One region of the Streptomyces sp. NPDC006624 genome, then DNA from elsewhere that is predicted to be linked to it. Evidence: riboswitches for the same ligand, from Rfam matches in the RefSeq annotation. Region 1 holds a riboswitch; each other region holds the start of a gene.

Region 1 (6,213 bases):
CTATCCGGGCTCACTGCCCCGGGCCCGGGCCCAGCAGTGGGCGGAGGAGGCCCTGACCCGCGAACTGGGCGCGACGCCCGCCCACCGGTGAGCGACCCGGCGTACCGCTGAGGGACGGCGGCAGGGGCTGCCGACCGCCCCTGGCGCCATGCGGGCCTGGGGCGGGCGGGCCCCGACTTCTCATCTACGCACGGCACGTGGCCGACAGCGAGACATACCGCGCCGCTGCCCCGGCGGCACGAGGGCAGCGGATCGCGGATCGCCCTCACCGGGACGCGCCCACGGCACGGCACCCCCAACTGCCGCTTCGCACACGGGACGTGGCCGACAGGCGCGTCCGCCCTCAGCCATGAGCGCGTCCACTCCCCGTCAGCCGGTGTGGCGCCTCCCACCGGAACCGCCACGGACCACCGCCCCATCAAGCCGTCGCCGCTACGCCACCGCCGCGATCCGCGACCGGATGTCGTCCGGGGACAGCGCGCCCTTCGCGGTCACGTGGTCGCCCGACGACTCCCCGCGCAACCGCCGCCCGATCCACGGCACCAGGAACTGCCGAGCCCAGTGCACATCGTCGCGCCGGACCTCGAGGGTGCCGCGCGGCGGGAGCGGGGGCCACTCCTGCTCGGGGTCGGCCGGTACCTCGATGCCGAGCACCTGGCCCGCGCGGAGCGCGACCCGGGTGTGCCCCTCCGGCGACAGGTGCAGCCGGTCCGCGTCCCACGCCCTGCGGTCCCGCACACTGCGCAGGGACCACAGGTCGAGCACCGGGCAGCCGTACCGGTCGGCGATGGCACGGACGTGCCCGTTGTAGGTGGCGATCTTGCCGCGCAGATGCTTCAGCACGGGCATGCCGCGCGTGTCGAACCCGGTCGTCACCATGACCGTGCCGGCCGCGGCGGCGAGCGGGGCGAGGGCCCGCTCGAAGCGCTCGGCCAGCTCGTCCGGATCGGTGCCGGGACGGAGGATGTCGTTGCCCCCGGCGCAGAACGAGACGAGGTCCGGAGCCATCTGGATGGCCCGCGGCACCTGGTCCGCCACGATCTGGTCGAGGAGCTTCCCGCGCACGGCGAGGTTCGTGTACCGGAAGTCGCCTTCGGGCCGGCGGTCGGCGAGCAGGACGGCGAACCGGTCGGCCCAGCCGACGAACGCCCCGTCGGGGCCGGGGTCACCGACGCCCTCGGTGAAGCTGTCCCCCACCGCCACGTACGACCCGATCACTACTCTGCTGTCACTCTTCGAATCGTCTGCCACAGCCGTTCATGATTCACCCTCGAATGTGACCTACGCGACCGTAGGAAGGGGTTGACGGGCGGTGAGATAAGCCACTTCCCAAGTGTTCGCCAATTCCGGAATAGGCGGCCCGACGGGGGCGTTGGCGGGCGAGCCGAAGGCCGGACCCGGGGATCGGGGTCCGGCCTTCGGTGTGCGTGTCAGGCAGGTGGTCGTGCGGTCGGTCAGCCGATGGAGACGCCGTGCGAGCGCAGGAAGGCGACCGGGTCCACGTCCGAGCCGTAGTCCGGCGTGGTGCGGATCTCGAAGTGCAGGTGCGGCCCGGTGACGTTGCCGGTCGCACCGGACAGGCCGACCTGCTGCCCGGCGGTCACGGCCTGGCCGGCCGAGACGGAGAGCTGGGACAGGTGGGCGTACTGGGCGTAGCTGCCGTCGGCGAGCCTGAGGACGACCTGGTTGCCGTACGCGCCGCCCCACCCGGCGGAGACGACCGTGCCCGCGCCGACGGCCTTCAGGGAGGTGCCGGTCGGGACGACGAAGTCGACACCGGTGTGGTAGCCGCTGGACCACATGCTGCCGGACATGCGGTACGGGGTGCCGACGGTGGCACCGTCCACCGGGGCGCTGTACCCGCTGGCGCTGGTCTCGGCGGCCGGCTTCGCGGCGGGCTTGGCGGCGGCCGGCTTCGCGGCGGTGCCGGCCTTGGAGGAGGACTCGGCGGCGGAGGACTTCTTCGCCTGCTTCTCGGCCGACGCCTTCGGCGCGGACGACTCGGCCTTCGGCGCGGACGCCGCCTTCTTGCCGAGGGACAGCTTCAGACCCGGGTGGATGAGCGACGGGTCGTCGCCGACGGCGTCGCGGTTGTCCGAGTAGAGCTTCTTCCAGCCGCCGCTGACGTTCTGGTCGTCGGCGATCTTCGCCAGGTAGTCCCCGGCCTTCACGGTGTACGTGCGGGTGGTGGCGGCCTTTTCGGCGCCCTGCTTCCCGGCGGCCGGAGCGGACTGGACGGCCTTTTCCGGAGCCGACTGCGGGGTGGCAGCGTGGGCGCCGGCGGCACCCATGAGCGGAAGGGCGAGAGCGGCGCCGCCGGTTCCGGCGACGGCGATGGAGCGGGTGAAACGCTGGGTTTTCGGACGGCGGTGCTTACCCTTCGCGGGCATGGCGAATTCCTCTCCGGCGCCTGCGAGGTGAGCTGTCGGGTGCGGGCTGGAGATGCCCGGCCGCGCCGAGGCGTGGCTTAACCCCAAGCCGTTCCGGGAACCGGAACAGGCGTCGTACCTGTGGGTCCCCCGCTCCTGCCGTACACGGGTCAGTGTGTGCGGGCTCCGGGCGGCGGCAGGATTAGGCGTCCGTCCGGATTGGTGTGGAACGTAAGCGACCAAGACGCAACCGGACAAGCTTGCGGTTGCCCGTGACGGCGTTTTCCTTGACGCGCCGCCACATTTCCCGTCACCGAGCGTGGATTACGGATCTCCGGTTTCCCTCAATAGCCCTGATTGACGCCGCAATTACGTGCACATGGCGACGACACATCGTCACGAATATGACGATGGTCACGCACCCTGTCCACAACCCCTTTACGAACGGGGCACGTTATGGCGAAGCGCCCTAAGCACCCCATTCGGACAGAACGACTACTTCCGCTTAAGGCGGACGACCGCGGCGTCGAGGTCCCCGCGCAGCCCGACCCGCAAACCGTGATGCAGCAGGACACCTCCTCGGTGCACTTCGCCCGTTTCGGGGCATTCGTACGTCGCCGCCGGGTCGAGCCCGCGCAGCCGGAGTGCCGGGACGGGCTCGCCGTAGCGCTGCGCCTGGAGCCAGGCGAGGACGACCGCCTCGTCGCCGAGGACGTACTGCACGGCACTGAGGCCGCCCTCCGGAGGCCGCAGCCGGTAGAGGTCCCCGCGCTGCACCACGGGGCGGATCTCCTTGTAGAGCCGCACCCACCCGCCCGCCTCGGCGAGCTCCTCCCGGGTCCACCGGGTGAGATCGCCGCCGATCCCCAGCACACCGGCCATGGCGCTGACGAACCGGAAGCGCAGGGAGCTGGACCGGTGGTTGAGCATGGCGTTCGGGCTGTCGGTGACCCAGGCGGCCATCACGCGCGCGGGGTGGATCTGGCTGAAGCCGTGCTGGATGGCGAGCCGGTCCAGCGGGTCGGTGTTGTCCGAGGTCCACACCTGGTCCGTGCGGCTCAGCACACCGAGGTCGACGCGCCCTCCGCCGCCCGAGCAGGACTCGAAGGCCACGCCCGGGTGCGCGGCCCGCAGCCGGTCGAGCAGGGCGTACAGGGCGCGCACGTGGTCGACCCACAGTCGCTGCGGGTAGGGGTCGTCCGGCCAGCCGGCGTCGGTGAAGCAGCGGTTGAAGTCCCATTTGACGTAGTCGATCGGGGCGCTGGACAGCAGCCCGTCGAGCCGCTCCCAGAGGTACTCCCGGACGTCCTCGCGGGCGAGGTTCAGCACCAGCTGATTGCGGAACTCCGTCCGCTTTCGTCCCGGTTGGTACTGCACCCAGTCCGGGTGGGCGCGGTACAGCTCGCTGTCCGGGTTGACCATCTCGGGCTCGACCCAGATCCCGAACCGCATACCGAGGCCGTGCACGTGGCGGGCGAGCGGCCCGAGCCCGCCGGGGAAGCGGTCCGGGTTGGGCGTCCAGTCGCCGAGCCCGGCCCGGTCACCGGTGCGCGCCCCGAACCAGCCGTCGTCGACCACGAACAGCTCGACCCCCAGGGCGGCGGCCCGCTCGGCCAGCGCCCGCTGCTGCTCCTCGGAGATGTCGAAGCCGGTGGCCTCCCAGGAGTTGAACAGCACCGGCCGGTCGCGGCCGGCGTCCGGGACGACGTGGTCGCGCTGATAGGCGTGCCAGGCGCGGCTCGCCCCGCCGAAGCCGCCGTCGCTCCAGAGCCCGGCGAAGACGGGTGTGGTGTACGCCTCCCCCGGGCCGAGCGTCAGCAGGCCCGAGTCGTCGTGTCCGGCGCCGCCGGTGATCTGCACGCGCGCGTCCGGGAGCCGGGCGACGGCGATCCGCCAGGACCCGGACCAGCCCAGGGCGCAGCCGTAGACCTCGCCGCGCTCCTCCGTCGCGTCGGTGTCGAGGGCCACCCAGGGCAGGTGCTGGTGGGAGGTGTGGCCGCGGCGGCTGCCGAGGACCTTCTCGCCGGGCGTGAGCTCGGAGCGCGCCAGCCGGGACTCGGCGCCCCAGCGGCCGTGCAGCTGGGACAGCCGCCAGGTGTCGCGCTCGGGCAGGGTCCAGGTGGCGGAGTCGGCGCGCAGCACCTCGACGGCCGGTCCCCGGTTGTCCAGGCTCACCCAGCGCTCGACGACGTCGGTGGCCGGGGGCATCCGGTAGTGCAGCGTGATGAGCAGCCCGCCGTCGCGGAAGCGCAGCCGCAGCTCGCCGTCGTCCGCCTCGTGCCCCTCGTAGACCCACTCGGTGCCGCGCCGCCCGGCGCCGCGCACGGACAGGGCGGGGCGGGTGAAGCGGGGGCCACCCTCGACCGGGTACTCCTCGCGCCCGTCGAGCGAGGACTCGAAGGGCCAGTGATCGGGGAGCGGCCGGGCGGCGAGGGCCTCGGCGTCGGCCAGGGCGATGCGCGGGCCCCAGTGCAGGTGCAGCAGTTCGTCCCGCTCCGTGATGTGGAGCGCGTAGCTGCTCGCCGGGCCGGAGAGCACCCAGGTACGACCGTCTTCGGAGATGTCCGGCATCACGCCCCCACGGATTCGAACAAGCCCGACCAGGTCCGACCAGGCACCAACATCATCGAGGGGCCCGGGCGCTCCGGGCAACGCCTGTGGACAACTCATTGTGGACAACTCATTGCCCCAGGCAGGCATGTCGTATGGTCGGGTGTGCCCGCCGACGAGCCGCGGCGGCGGCGCCGACTGGGAGGAGCCCCCGTGACACAGCAGGTCCCGTCGACCGAACCCGAGCTGGCCGGAGTGCGCAACTTCCGCGATGTGGGCGGACTGCCGACCGTGGACGGACGGCGGGTCCGGCAGGGCGTGCTGTACCGCAGCGGTCACCTGGCGCACGCGACCGGTGAGGACGCCGCCTTCCTGACCACCCTGGGCCTGCACACGATCTTCGACTTCCGCAACGCGGCCGACCAGAAGCTCGAAGGGCCGGACGTCTCCCTGCCCGGCGTGCGCAATGTGAACCTGCCGCTGAGCGACCCGGCCGACGGCGCGGAGTTCTGGAAGATGGTCCGCGACGGCGACCTGGACCAGCTGCGCGCGATCCTCGCGGACGGCAAGGGCGCGGAGCGGATGATCGCCTCCTACCGCATGATCATCAAGGAGCGCACCGCCGAGCACTCCCAGGTGCTGCACGCGCTCGCGGAGGACAGCGTGCCGGTGCTGATGCACTGCGCGGCGGGCAAGGACCGCGCGGGCCTGTCGGTCGCGGTGACGCTGCTCGCGGTGGGCGTCGAGCGCGACGCGATCGTCGACGACTACCTGAAGTCCAACGCCAAGCACCGCCGCTACAAGGTGCACCGCAGCAGCTCGCACGCCTCGGCCTACTCCGCCGAGGTCATGGAGCTGCTCAGCCCCCTCTTCGACGCGCGCGCCGAGTACCTGGCGACGGCCTTCGAGACCATCGAGGAGACCTGGGGCGGTGTCAGTCCCTACCTGGAGAAAGGGCTGGGGCTCGCTCCCGAGACCCGGGAGCGGCTGCGCGAGCGGCTCCTCGACTGAGGCGCGGTCAGCGGTTGCCCGCCTCGAACAGGAAGTAGACGAACGCCGCGAAGACGTGCCCCATCACGAGGTAGATGAACAGCCGCACCCACAGGGCGCGCGGGAACTTGTCCTCGATGTCGCTCATGACAGGTCTCCGGGGGTGGGCCCCAGGCACAACGCGGCCGTGGGGCTCTGCAGCAGGGTGTGGACGAAGAGCAGGTCTACGCCGTCGTGGTCCTCGGCGGCGATGCGGTGCGGGGTGAGCGAGTCGAAGTGCGCGCTGTCGCCCGGCGACAACCGG
Region 2 (6,213 bases), on a different contig from region 1:
ATCTTGAACGTGCCGCGGCCCGACTCGTAGGCGTCCCGGATGCCGGAGAGGCCGACGATGCGGCCGCCCGTGGGCAGGTCCGGGCCCGGGACGTGCTTCATCAGGGCGTCGAGGTCCGCGTTCGGGTGCCTGATCAGGTGGCGGGCGGCGGCGATGACCTCGCGCAGATTGTGCGGCGGCATGTTCGTGGCCATGCCGACGGCGATGCCCGAGGCGCCGTTGACCAGCAGGTTCGGGAAGGCGGCGGGCAGGGCGGCCGGCTCCCGCTCCTGGCCGTCGTAGTTGGGGTTGAAGTCGACCGTGTCCTCGTCGATCGACTCCGTCATCAGGCTCGTCGCCTCGGCCATCCGGCACTCGGTGTACCGCATGGCGGCCGGCGGGTCGTCGTTGCCCAGCGAGCCGAAGTTGCCGTGCCCGTCGACCAGGGGGACCCGCATGGAGAAGGGCTGGGCCATGCGCACGAGGGCGTCGTAGATCGACGCGTCGCCGTGCGGGTGCAGCTTGCCCATCACCTCGCCGACGACACGGGCGCACTTGACGTACCCGCGCTCCGGGCGCAGGCCCATCTCGTTCATCTGGTAGACGATGCGTCGGTGCACCGGCTTGAGGCCGTCGCGGGCGTCCGGAAGGGCGCGGGAGTAGATGACCGAGTACGCGTACTCGAGGAAGGAGCCCTGCATCTCGTCGACGACGTCGATGTCGAGGATCCGCTCCTCGTACGAGTCGTCGGGCGGCGGGGTCTTCGTGCTGCGGCGGGCCATCGCTGCCGGCTCCTTGCTGCTGCGTTCCAGATCTGACGCGGACCATTGTGGACCGCCGCACTGACAAGCGGGACCAGGACCCGGGTCAAGCGCCGCCCCCGCCCGCGGCCCGAGCCCGGCGCCGGGAACTTCACCAGGGCTTCGCGCGCTTGCATACAGTGGCAGGACCGGCAGGAAATCCGCGGTTTGATCGACCGCCCAGCGATCGAAGGGACGTACATGCCCATGGGTCACACGGCCACAGCCCAGGCAGGCTCCGGAGGCCTGACAGCGACCGAGCACCGCCTGGCCAACGGCCTTCGCGTGGTGCTCTCCGAGGACCACCTGACCCCGGTCGCGGCGGTGTGCCTCTGGTACGACGTCGGCTCGCGCCACGAAGTCAAGGGGCGCACCGGCCTGGCTCACCTTTTTGAGCACTTGATGTTCCAGGGATCCGCGCAGGTGAAGGGCAACGGCCACTTCGAGCTCGTCCAGGGCGCGGGCGGCTCGCTGAACGGCACCACCAGCTTCGAGCGGACCAACTACTTCGAGACCATGCCCGCCCACCAGCTGGAGCTCGCCCTCTGGCTGGAGGCCGACCGCATGGGCTCGCTGCTCGCCGCCCTCGACGACGAGTCGATGGAGAACCAGCGCGACGTGGTCAAGAACGAACGCCGCCAGCGCTACGACAACGTGCCCTACGGCACCGCCTTCGAGAAGCTGACCGCCCTCGCCTACCCCGAGGGCCACCCCTACCACCACACCCCCATCGGTTCCATGGCCGACCTGGACGCGGCGACCCTGGAGGACGCCCGCGCCTTCTTCCGCACCTACTACGCGCCGAACAACGCGGTGCTCTCCGTGGTCGGCGACATCGACCCCGAGCAGACGCTGGCCTGGATCGAGAAGTACTTCGGTTCCATCCCCGGCCACGACGGCAAGCCCGCCCCGCGTGACGGCTCGCTGCCGGAGACCCTCGGCGAGCAGCTGCGCGAGGTCGTCGAGGAGGACGTCCCGGCGCGCGCCCTGATGGCCGCCTACCGGCTGCCGCACGACGGCACGCGCGCGTGCGACGCGGCCGACCTGGCCCTCACCGTCCTCGGCGGCGGCGAGTCCTCCCGCCTCTACAACCGCCTGGTGCGCCGCGACCGCACGGCCGTGGCGGCGGGCTTCGGCCTGCTGCGGCTCGCCGGGGCGCCCTCCCTGGGCTGGCTGGACGTGAAGACGTCCGGTGACGTGGAGGTGCCGGTCATCGAGGCCGCGATCGACGAGGAGCTCGCCCGGTTCGCCGAGGAGGGCCCCACGGCCGAGGAGATGGAGCGCGCCCAGGCCCAGTTGGAGCGCGAGTGGCTGGACCGGCTGGGCACGGTCGCCGGCCGCGCCGACGAACTGTGCCGGTACGCCGTGCTGTTCGGTGACCCGCAGCTCGCCCTGACCGCCGTCCAGCGCGTCCTGGAGGTCACGGCGGAGGAGGTCCAGGAGGTCGCCAAGGCCCGCCTGCGGCCCGACAACCGCGCGGTGCTGGTCTACGAGCCCGTCGCCGACGAGGACGCCACCGACGAGGACACCGCTGCCGCGGCCGGAGACGAGAACGAGGAGGCGGCCAAGTGACCGAGCTCGCCGCGATGGACTTCCACCCCCAGCCCCAGGCGGGCGACGCCAGGCCCTGGGCCTTTCCCGCCCCCGAGCGCGGCACGCTCGGCAACGGCCTGACCGTCCTGCGCTGCCACCGCCCCGGCCAGCAGGTCGTCGCCGTCGAGGTGCTGCTCGACGCGCCCCTGGACGCCGAGCCGGCCGGCCTGGACGGCGTGGCCACGATCATGGCCCGGGCCTTCTCCGAGGGCACCGACAAGCACTCCGCCGAGGAGTTCGCCGCCGAGCTGGAGCGCGCCGGCGCCACGCTCGACGCACACGCCGACCACCCCGGTGTCCGGCTCAGCCTGGAGGTGCCGGCGTCCCGGCTGGCCAAGGGGCTCGGGCTGATCGCCGACGCCCTCAGGGCGCCCGCGTTCGCGGACAGCGAGGTCGAGCGGCTGGTCCGCAACCGCCTCGACGAGATCCCCCACGAGCTGGCCAACCCCTCGCGCCGCGCCGCCAAGGAGCTCTCCAAGGAGCTGTTCCCGGCGGACTCGCGCATGTCGAGGCCCCGGCAGGGCACCGAGGAGACGGTCGCCGCGATCGACTCCGCGGCCGTACGCGGCTTCTACGAGAAGCACGTCCGCCCCGCCACCGCCACGGCCGTGGTCGTCGGCGACCTCACCGGCATCGACCTCGACGCCCTGCTCGGCGACACGCTGGGCGCCTGGACCGGCTCGCAGGCCGAACCGCGGCCGGTGCCGCCGGTGACCGCCGACGACACCGGCCGGGTCGTCATCGTGGACCGCCCGGGCGCCGTGCAGACGCAGCTGCTCATCGGCCGCATCGGCCCGGACCGGCACGACCGCGTCTGGCCCGCGCAGGTGCTCGGCACGTACTGTCTCGGCGGCACCCTCACCTCCCGTCTGGACCGCGTCCTGCGCGAGGAGAAGGGCTACACCTACGGCGTGCGCGCGTTCGCCCAGGTCCTGAGGTCCGCCCCGGACGGCACCGGTGCCTCCATGCTGGCCATCAGCGGTTCGGTGGACACGCCCAACACCGGTCCCGCGCTGCAGGACCTGTGGACGGTGCTGCGCACGCTCGCCGCGCAGGGCCTGACCGACGCGGAGCGGGACGTCGCCGTGCAGAACCTGGTCGGCGTGGCGCCGCTGAAGTACGAGACGGCGGCGGCCGTCGCCTCGACGCTGGCCGACCAGGTCGAGCAGCACCTGCCCGACGACTACCAGGCCACGCTGTACCGGCAGCTCGCCGCGACCGGCACCGTGGAGGCCACCGCGGCGGCCGTCAGCGCGTTCCCGGTGGACCGGCTGGTGACCGTCCTCGTCGGTGACGCGGCGCAGATCAAGGGCCCGGTGGAGGCTCTCGGCATCGGCGAAGTCTCGGTGGTCGCCGCCGAGTAGCGGCACACGCGCGCGGGAGCCCTGGTTGTCTTCTAAGGCGCCAGGGCTCCTTTATGCCCGAATTGGTACGGAGGTTGCCTGTCTGCCCTGTGGGATGCGCTACAAAAGCCGGGATCCGTTTGGGAATTGAAAGTGCCCCCGCTTAGCGTCGTCCGGGCTGTTCGTCAGGCAGTGCGCCGCACCCGCGGCACCGGACAGTCATCGCCGAGTCCCCGTACGGCGCGAGCCAGGGGAGCCGGGGACCCACCAGTAGTCCCTGGGGTGAATCGGACGCCCGCGCGAGTCGCGAGGGGGTCCGTAGGAGACCTTCCTGCTCCGAACCCGTCAGCTAACCCGGTAGGCGAGAGGGAAGGAAAGGACCAGCCACTACATGGCGTTCACCCGCGCCACCGGGAAGCACCGTCGGCCCAGCCGGATGCAGCGTGGCACCGCCCGCGCCGCGGGCGTCGCGGCCCTCGCGACCACCGGCGTCATCGGCACCGTGGCCGCTCCGGCCGCCTTCGCCGCCGACCCCGCTCCCGAGCAGACCGGTCTCACCCCCGTGGTCACCATGGGCGACACCGTCGCCCAGCAGATCGACGCCCAGGCCGTCGCCCAGAAGCAGGCGGCCGAGGAGGCCGCCGCCAAGAAGAGGGCCGAGGAGGCCGCCCGCAAGCAGGCCGCCGAGATGGCCCGCAAGGCCAAGGAGGCCGCGGAGGAGGCCCGCGAGGCCAAGGAACGCGCCGCCCGCGAGGCCGAGCGCAAGCGCCTCAACACCTTCGTCTCCCCGATCGCCGGCTCGTACGTCTCCACCGGCTACCGGACCAGCAGCGGCCTGTGGTCCTCCGGCAGCCACACCGGCGTCGACTTCCACGCCGCCACCGGCACCTCCGTCCAGTCCGTCGGCATGGGCACCGTCGTCGAGGCGGGCTGGGGCGGTTCCTACGGCAACCAGGTCGTGATCAAGATGAACGACGGCACGTACACCCAGTACGGCCACCTGTCGTCCATCGGCGTCTCCGTGGGGCAGAAGGTCACCCCCGGCCAGCAGATCGGGCTGTCCGGCGCCACCGGCAACGTGACCGGCCCGCACCTGCACTTCGAGGCCCGCACGAGCCCCGAGTACGGCTCGGACATGGACCCCGTCGCCTACCTCCGCTCGCACGGCGTGAAGATCTGACCCACCCCGCCCCGCGTCCGAAGGCCCCGGCTCGTCGAGCCGGGGCCTTTCGGTGTTTCCGGTGACCACCGCCCGAACCGGCGCCCCGGATGAACGGGGTGTTCCCGGTCCGGACCGCCGGCGGTTGTCCAAAAAATATCCATGATTTCCGGCCCGCCGTCGGAAATTCCGGCTCATTGCAATAGAGTCACGGAACACGCGTCACGCGTCGGCGTTTCACGGGGATTAAGCGGAGGTCGGTCATGCGCATTCCCGCGCACTCGGTGTGCACGGCCATCCGGGACGACATCGTCGCGGGTGTCCACGAACGCGGCAGCCGGCTCACCGAGGAACTCCTCGCGCGCCGCTACGGCGTCTCACGGGTCCCCGTCCGGGAGGCGCTGCGCACCCTGGAGGCGGAGGGCTTCGTGGTGACCCGGCGGCACGCGGGCGCGTGCGTCGCCGAACCCACCGAGCAGGAGGCGGCCGACCTGCTGGAGATGCGCATGCTGCTGGAGCCGCTCGGCGCCGCCCGGGCCGCCCAGCGCCGCACCGAGGCCCACCTGAAGGTCCTGCGCGGCCTGGTCCGGCTGGGGCAGGAGCGCGCCCGCCGGGGCGGCAGCGAGGACCTGCGCTCCCTGGGCGGCTGGTTCCACGAGACGCTCGCGCAGGCCTGCGGCAGCCCGGCGCTCACCTCGACGCTCACCCAGATCCGCCACAAGATCGCCTGGATGTACGCCGTCGACGCGCCGGCCAGCCCGGTGGAGGCCTGGACCGAGCACGGCGCGATCGTCGACGCGGTGGCGCGCGGGGACAGCGAACGCGCGCGGGCGGTCACGGCGCTGCACACCGAGCGCGAGACGGCCGCGCACCGTCTGCGGTTCGGCTCCGCCGGGGAGCGCGCCGAGCGTGTGAGGAACTCGCAACATCCCGTAAACACGACGGGCCTGCGGCATTAACACACGAGCCGTATACAAAGAGCGGGGAATTCGCGGGGGCTATTTCTGCTGCCCGCGGGAAATATCCGCAGGCGTCTTCGCGGCCTCGTTCGCGGCCATGTCCGCGAACCGGAAATGCGCGAAACGCGAAGGGCTCGCCCGGCGAATGCGGACGAGCCCTTCAGGATGCGCCGGGTGTGGCGCGGGGAATTGCTCAGACGGTCTCGGGAAGCTCTTCGAGACCCTCGGAGACCAGCTTGGCCAGCCGGTCCAGAGCGGCGTCGGCGCCCTCGGCGTCGGAGGCGAGGACGATCTCCTCACCGCCCTGGGCGCCCAGGCCCAGGACGGCCAGCATGGAGGCCGCGTTGACGGGCTTGCCGTCAGCCTTGGCGATCGTCACC
Region 3 (6,213 bases), on a different contig from region 1:
GCTGGAGCTGCCGGTCGATCGCGTCCTCCAGGAGCAGCGAGGCGGCGATGTAGGCGCGCCAGGCGCGCTGCTCCTCGGGGGTGAGCCAGCGAGTCGTCATGCCGCCAGTGTAGGTTTGTTTCAAACTTGAACCAAGACCGTCCGGTCCCGCCGTCCCGACCAGCCGCGGAGCGTCGATGCCCCACCCGTACGTCCTGCTGTCCGCCGCCGTCTCCCTCGACGGCTACCTGGACGACACCGGCCCCGAACGGCTGCTGCTGTCCAGCCCGGCCGACTTCGACCGGGTCGACGAGGTCCGCGCCTCCGTCGACGCGATCCTCGTCGGCGCCGGCACCCTCCGCGCCGACAACCCGCGGCTGCTGGTGAACTCCGCCGAGCGCCGCGCCGCCCGCACGGCCGCCGGGAAACCGGCCTACCCCCTCAAGGTCACCGTCAGCGGCTCCGGCGACCTCGACCCGCAGGCCCGGTTCTGGCACACCGGCGGCGAGAAGGTCCTCTACACGACCGACCGGGGCGCCGAGCGCGCCCGTGCCCTCGGCCTCGCCACCGACGTCGTCGCGCTCGGTGACGCCCTGGACTGGCGGCGGCTCCTGAGCCACCTGCACGACGTGCGCGGCGTACGGCGGCTCATGGTGGAGGGCGGCGGCCTGATCCACACCCAGCTCCTGACCCAGGGCCTCGCCGACGAACTCCAGCTGGTCCTCGCCCCGCTCTTCGTCGGCGATCCGCAGGCGCCCCGTCTCTTCGGCCCGGGCGGCTACCAGGCCGGGCGGCTGCGGCTGCTGGAGACCCGGCAAATCGAGGACGTCGTCCTGATGCGCTACGAGCCGACCGCCCCGGGCACCGGACTCCTCCCGGCCGCCGCCGACCACCACTGGCTGGCCCTCGCCTGCGACCTGGCGGAGCGGTGCCCGCCCTCGGACACGGCGTTCAGCGTGGGCGCGGTGGTGGTCGCGGCCGACGGCACGGAACTGGCCCGCGGCCACTCGCGCGAGAACGGCGACCCGGTCGTGCACGCCGAGGAGGCCGCCCTGGCCAAACTCGACCCGGCCGACCCCAGGCTCCCCGGCGCGACGGTCTACAGCAGCCTGGAACCCTGCGCCCGCCGCGCCTCACGCCCCGCGCCCTGCGCCCTGCTCATCCTCGACGCCGGTGTCCGGCGCGTCGTCACGGCCTGGCGCGAGCCGGACACCTTCGTCACGGAGGCCGACGGCAGCGGCGTGCTGGCGGCCGGCGGGGCGCAGGTCGTCGTCCTCCCCGGGCACGAGGAACGGGCCAAGGCCCCGAACCGTCATCTGCTGCCCTGACGCAACCTCCGGCCTGCGCCGCCGTCACCCGCCGTGCCGACGCGCGGGCCGATCGGACCAACAGATCCTGCGGGCCCGCCGCCCGCCGGGTCACGCTGACTGCAGGGCCGGTACGACAGCGCGGAGGCAGTGGGCATGTGGGCAGTGGGCGTGGGGGCAGTGAGGAGACGACGCACGGCGGCGCTGCTGCTCGCACCGCTGCTGGCCGTCCTGCTCGCCGCCTGCGGAGCGGCCGACGCCCGCACCGGCGGCAAGGGCAGGTCCCTGCCGGCCGACGCCCCCTTCACCCACCCCGGCGTCCTCGTCGACCGGGCCGGACTGGACGCCGTACGCGCGAACGTCACCGCCGGCCGGCAGCCCTGGCTGAAGGCCTACCTGGCCATGCGGGACAGCCCGTACGGCTCCTACCGGCACCGCGCCGAGCCCCGCGCGAGCGTCGTCTGCCCGGCCGGGGACCCGGCGGGCCGCGGCTGCGCCGAGGAGCGCGAGGACGCCCTGGCCGCCTACACCCAGGCCCTGCTCTTCACCGTCACCGGCGAGCCGCGGCACGCCGCCAAGGCCCGGCAGATCATGGACGCCTGGTCGGGCACGCTGCGCCGGCACGCCGGGGAGAACGCCGTGCTCCAGGCGGGCTGGACCGGGTCGGTCTGGGCGCGGGCCGCGGAGATCGTGCGGCACACACCCGGCGGGGGCTGGCCCGCCGAGCGGGTGCGCCGCTTCGCGTCCATGCTGCGCACCGTCCACCTCCCCCAAGTCGCGGGCGATGTCCCCGAGTTCAGCGGCACCTGGGATCTGGTGGCGACCGAGGCGGTCATCGCCGTCGCCGTCTTCCTCGACGACCACCGGGCCTTCGACCACGCCCTGGAGCGCTTCCGGGAACGCGTGCCCGCCGTCTTCTACCTGGAGAAGGACGGCGGCACCCCGCTCCCCGCGCCCGGCTCCGGCCTCGACACCCCGCAGCGGACGGCGGCCCGCTGGTTCGGGCTGCGCACCTACCGCGACGGCGTCGCCCAGGAGACCTGCCGCAGCCTGCGGCACGTCGGCGCCTCGCTCGCCGCCACGGCCCACATCGCCGAGACGGCCTGGCACCAGGGGGTCGACCTCTACGGCGAGATCGAGGACCGGCTGACCGCCGCGCTCGCCCTGCACGCCCGCCACCAGCTGGACGGACGCCCGCCGGCGTGGCTGTGCGGCGGCCGCCTCGACGGGAGGCTCGGACCCGGTCTGGAAGTCGCGCTGCACCACCTGGAGGGCCGCCTCGGCAAGTCCGTCCCGGCCGCGCACCGGCTGGCCGTCCGGACCAGGCCCGCCGGTACGGACGGCCTGTTCACGGCCTGGGAAACCCTCACGCACGCGAGCGCTCCGGGCCGCTGAACGGCCGGTGTGCACGAGCTGTCCCGCGCATGGCGTACACTGGAGTCACAACGACGCGGGGTGGAGCAGCTCGGTAGCTCGCTGGGCTCATAACCCAGAGGTCGCAGGTTCAAATCCTGTCCCCGCTACTGAAGGCCGAGGGCCGGAATCCGAAAGGGTTCCGGCCCTCGGTTCTTTCCTCGCCCACGCCATTACGCACGGTGAGTGAACGGCCCCGCTCCGCGTCACGACTGACGCATCGTCATATCCCAGAAGTCACACGGGAAGCGGTCAACTCGCCCGAATTTGCCCGGTCATGGCAGGTTGGTCCGCGCGAAAAAAGGTTAATGATCAAGCGGAACCGCTGGAATACCCACCGCGCGTCTATTAACGTTCGATAACGCAGCGCGGTCGTCCCAGCCGTCACAGAAGGCGGCTCCGTGCGCACGCGCCGAATCCCGAAAGGGAACCGGGGAACCACCACTTGGGGTGAATCGGGCGGATACCGCCGTGGAAGCACGGTTGGTATACGCGCGTAGGAGACCTTCCTGCTCCGAACCCGTCAGCTAACCCGGTAGGCGAGAAGGAAGGAAAGGAGTACGCCCACGTGGCGTCCAACCGGCCTGCCCCCGAGGCCCCGTTCGCGACGGACCAGCGCGAGACCGAGGTCTTCGGCTACAGCGCCCATCGCACCGACGAGGGCCCGTTCCAGGAGTGGAACCCCACCGCGGAGTCCATCCGCCCCGTCCGTGGCCGGCACCGCGTCACCAAGCAGCGCGGCGGAGGGCTCGCCCGCAGCTCCACCGTCCTCGGCGTCGGCGTCATAGCCGCCGTCGGCGCGGGTGGCATGGCCAGCGCCCAGACCGGCAAGCCGCCGGTGTCGATCTCCGTCCCGGACCTTCCCTCGGTGGGTTCCCTCCTTTCGGACGACGACACCCCCGAAGTTCCCGCCACCCCGCTCAGCAGCCTCGGCACGACCACAGCGGACACCGAGCAGGGCACGAGCGGCGCCGGCGAGGCCCTGCGCGCCCGGATCATGGCCCAGGTCGAGCACCAGCAGGACCAGATCGACACCAAGGCCGCCGAGGAAGCCGCCGCCGCCGCCGAGAAGGCCGCTCAGGAAGCGGCCGCCAAGGCGGAGAAGGAGGCCGAGGCCAAGGCCGCCGAGGCCAAGCGGAAGGCCGAGGAGGAGGCCCGCAAGAAGGCCGAGGCCGAGCGGCTCGCCGCCCTCGCCAAGCAGTACACGCTGCCGACCTCCTCGTACACCATCACCTCGTCCTTCGGTCAGGCCGGCGCCTACTGGTCCTCCGGCTACCACACCGGCCTCGACTTCGCCGCCCCCACCGGCACGCCCATCAAGGCGGTGCACAGCGGCACCATCACCGAGGCGGGCTGGAACGGCTCCTACGGCTACAAGACCGTCCTGACCCTCGATGACGGCACGGAGATCTGGTACGCCCACCAGTCGTCCATCGGCGTCAGCGTCGGCCAGAAGGTCAGCACGGGCGACGTGATCGGCCGCGTCGGCGCCACCGGCAACGTCACCGGCGCCCACCTCCACCTCGAGGTCCACGCCGCGGGCTCGTCGAGCGGCATCGACCCCATGGCCTGGCTGCGGGACAAGGGCCTCAACCCGTAAGCAGCGCACGCCGATCGAAGCACCGGCAGCCCTGACGACGACCCCCCGACGTCAGGGCTGCCGGTCTTCGCGGTTCTAGGAGCGGTAGGGGTTCCAGGCCGGGTACGGCGTCTGCGGATGGCCGTGGCCGTGCATCCCGTGCGCCCCGTGAGCCCCGTACATCCCGTGCATCCCATGCACCGGCCAGGGCGGGGCCGCCACGGGGACCGGAGGGGCCGTGACCCGGGCCGCGTGGTCCAGAGCCGGGCGGGCCGCCTCGCGGCGGCGCCACAGCTCGTTCAGCAGTTCCCGTTCCCGTACGACGAAGTCGGCCCCGGCCCGGCCCAGGCGGCCCCGGTGGCGCAGGAACGCCAGGGACGTCGCGTAGGCCTCGTACTGCGCGACCTGCCGTGCCGCCGCCTTCCCGGCGTGACGGCGGGCGTACTGGCGGGCGATCCGGCGGGCCCGCATCGAGCCGAGCGCGTACGGCTCGGCCGGGGTCAGCCAGCCCGCCACCGCGTACGCGGGCAGCTCCGTCCGCACGGTCGTGAGCTCGCGCTGCCGCGTCCAGATCACCAGCCAGGTCAGCAGCCCGAAGACGGGCACCATGAACGCCGCGTACACGGCGAAGAACCCGTACTCGCCGAAGGCCGACGAGCCGTTCCACATCGCGTGCATGCCCATCGCGAGCAGCAGCCCGCCCAGCGGGAAGACGATCCGGCGCAGCTGCCGGCGGTGCGCCGAGAGCGCGGCGATGCCGAAGCCGATGCCGGTCAGCACGGTGAAGAGCGGGTGCGCGAACGGCGACATGACGATCCGCACGAAGAAGGTCGCCGCGGTGACGGAGGCGATGCCGGTGCCGCCGGTGAGCTGGTCGGTGCCGAACGCGGTGCCCAGGTAGAGGATGTTCTCCGTGAAGGCGAAGCCGGTGGCGGTGACACCGGCTATCACCACCCCGTCGACGATGCCGGTGAAGTCACGGCGCCGGAAGAGGAAGACCAGGAGCACGGCCGCCGCCTTGGCCGACTCCTCGACCACCGGGGCTATGACCGTCGCGCCGAGCGTGTCCGCGCCGGCCGGGTCCGCGGTCGCCGTCGCTATCCACCGCGTCGCGAAGCTGTTGGCGACGATCGCTATCAGCGCCGCCGCGCAGGCGCCCCAGGCGAACGAGAACACCAGGTTGCGCCAGGGTCCCGGCTCCACCCGGTCCAGCCAGCGGAACGAGGCGACGAGCAGGGGCACCGGCAGCAGCGCCAGACCGAGCCCCACCAGGAACCCCTCCGTGCCGGTCTCCTCGCGGACCAGGGCGAGGATGACCAGGCCGGACAGCGCGAGCAGCGTGGTGAGCCCGCCGTAGCGCACCCAGGGGCGCTGCCACCAGTGGGCGTGCCGCAGCGGGCCGCCGACGGGGGCGCCGTCGGCGGGAGCAGCGGGATACGGCTGTGGGGGGCAGGTGGCCACGGCATCGACCCTAACGACGGTGGGGCGCTGTCCGCAGGCGGGTGACGTGCCGGGGGCGGTGCGGTGCGGTCAGTCGCCGGCGGGAGGCTGGTCCGCGTGTGGTACGCGACGGAACAGGAGGTCGTTCACGACATGTCCCTTGTCCAGTCCCTGGCCCTCGAAACGGGTCAGCGGACGGAAGCCGGGGCGCGGCGCGAAACCGCCGTCCGCCTGCGTGTTCTCGAAGTCGGGGTGTGCCGTGAGGACCTCGAGCATCTGCTCGGCGTACGGCTCCCAGTCGGTGGCGCAGTGCAGGAGCGCGCCGGGGCGCAGCCGGGTGGCGGCCAGCGTCAGGAAGTCGGGCTGGATCAGCCGGCGCTTGTGGTGCCGCTTCTTGGGCCAGGGGTCCGGGAAGTAGACGCGGAGGCCGTCGAGGGCGTCCGGGACGAGCATCTCGCGGAGCAGGATGATCGCGTCGCCGTTGCCGACCCGGAT

The links. A riboswitch is a leader RNA that binds a small molecule or an ion and turns the genes downstream of it on or off. The one in region 1 is predicted to bind cyclic di-AMP.
Positions count from the first base shown of each region.
Region 2: it holds a riboswitch for cyclic di-AMP, as region 1 does, so the genes downstream of both, ABZY20_RS22695 (M23 family metallopeptidase) here and ABZY20_RS06685 (peptidoglycan DD-metalloendopeptidase family protein) in region 1, are expected to answer to the same signal.
Region 3: it holds a riboswitch for cyclic di-AMP, as region 1 does, so the genes downstream of both, ABZY20_RS16890 (M23 family metallopeptidase) here and ABZY20_RS06685 (peptidoglycan DD-metalloendopeptidase family protein) in region 1, are expected to answer to the same signal.

Region 1 is NZ_JBEXOM010000003.1:52,299-58,511, reverse strand. It holds gene ABZY20_RS06695 (TetR/AcrR family transcriptional regulator) at 1-91, shown strand, start outside; gene ABZY20_RS06690 (SGNH/GDSL hydrolase family protein) at 433-1,218, opposite strand; gene ABZY20_RS06685 (peptidoglycan DD-metalloendopeptidase family protein) at 1,455-2,390, opposite strand; cyclic di-AMP (ydaO/yuaA leader) riboswitch at 2,395-2,555, opposite strand; gene ABZY20_RS06680 (alpha-galactosidase) at 2,865-4,940, opposite strand; gene ABZY20_RS06675 (tyrosine-protein phosphatase) at 5,133-5,930, shown strand; gene ABZY20_RS06670 (DUF6126 family protein) at 5,938-6,057, opposite strand; gene ABZY20_RS06665 (XRE family transcriptional regulator) at 6,054-6,213, opposite strand, start outside.
Region 2 is NZ_JBEXOM010000012.1:109,356-115,568, reverse strand. It holds gene ABZY20_RS22710 (DNA topoisomerase IV subunit A) at 1-761, opposite strand, end outside; gene ABZY20_RS22705 (pitrilysin family protein) at 987-2,351, shown strand; gene ABZY20_RS22700 (pitrilysin family protein) at 2,348-3,736, shown strand; cyclic di-AMP (ydaO/yuaA leader) riboswitch at 3,929-4,094, shown strand; gene ABZY20_RS22695 (M23 family metallopeptidase) at 4,107-4,895, shown strand; gene ABZY20_RS22690 (GntR family transcriptional regulator) at 5,138-5,833, shown strand; gene ABZY20_RS22685 (HPr family phosphocarrier protein) at 6,027-6,213, opposite strand, start outside.
Region 3 is NZ_JBEXOM010000007.1:356,504-362,716, forward strand. It holds gene ABZY20_RS16870 (MarR family transcriptional regulator) at 1-100, opposite strand, end outside; gene ABZY20_RS16875 (dihydrofolate reductase family protein) at 177-1,307, shown strand; gene ABZY20_RS16880 (alginate lyase family protein) at 1,467-2,681, shown strand; tRNA gene ABZY20_RS16885 (tRNA-Met) at 2,736-2,809, shown strand; cyclic di-AMP (ydaO/yuaA leader) riboswitch at 3,100-3,256, shown strand; gene ABZY20_RS16890 (M23 family metallopeptidase) at 3,268-4,299, shown strand; gene ABZY20_RS16895 (PrsW family intramembrane metalloprotease) at 4,375-5,739, opposite strand; gene trmB (tRNA (guanosine(46)-N7)-methyltransferase TrmB) at 5,809-6,213, opposite strand, start outside.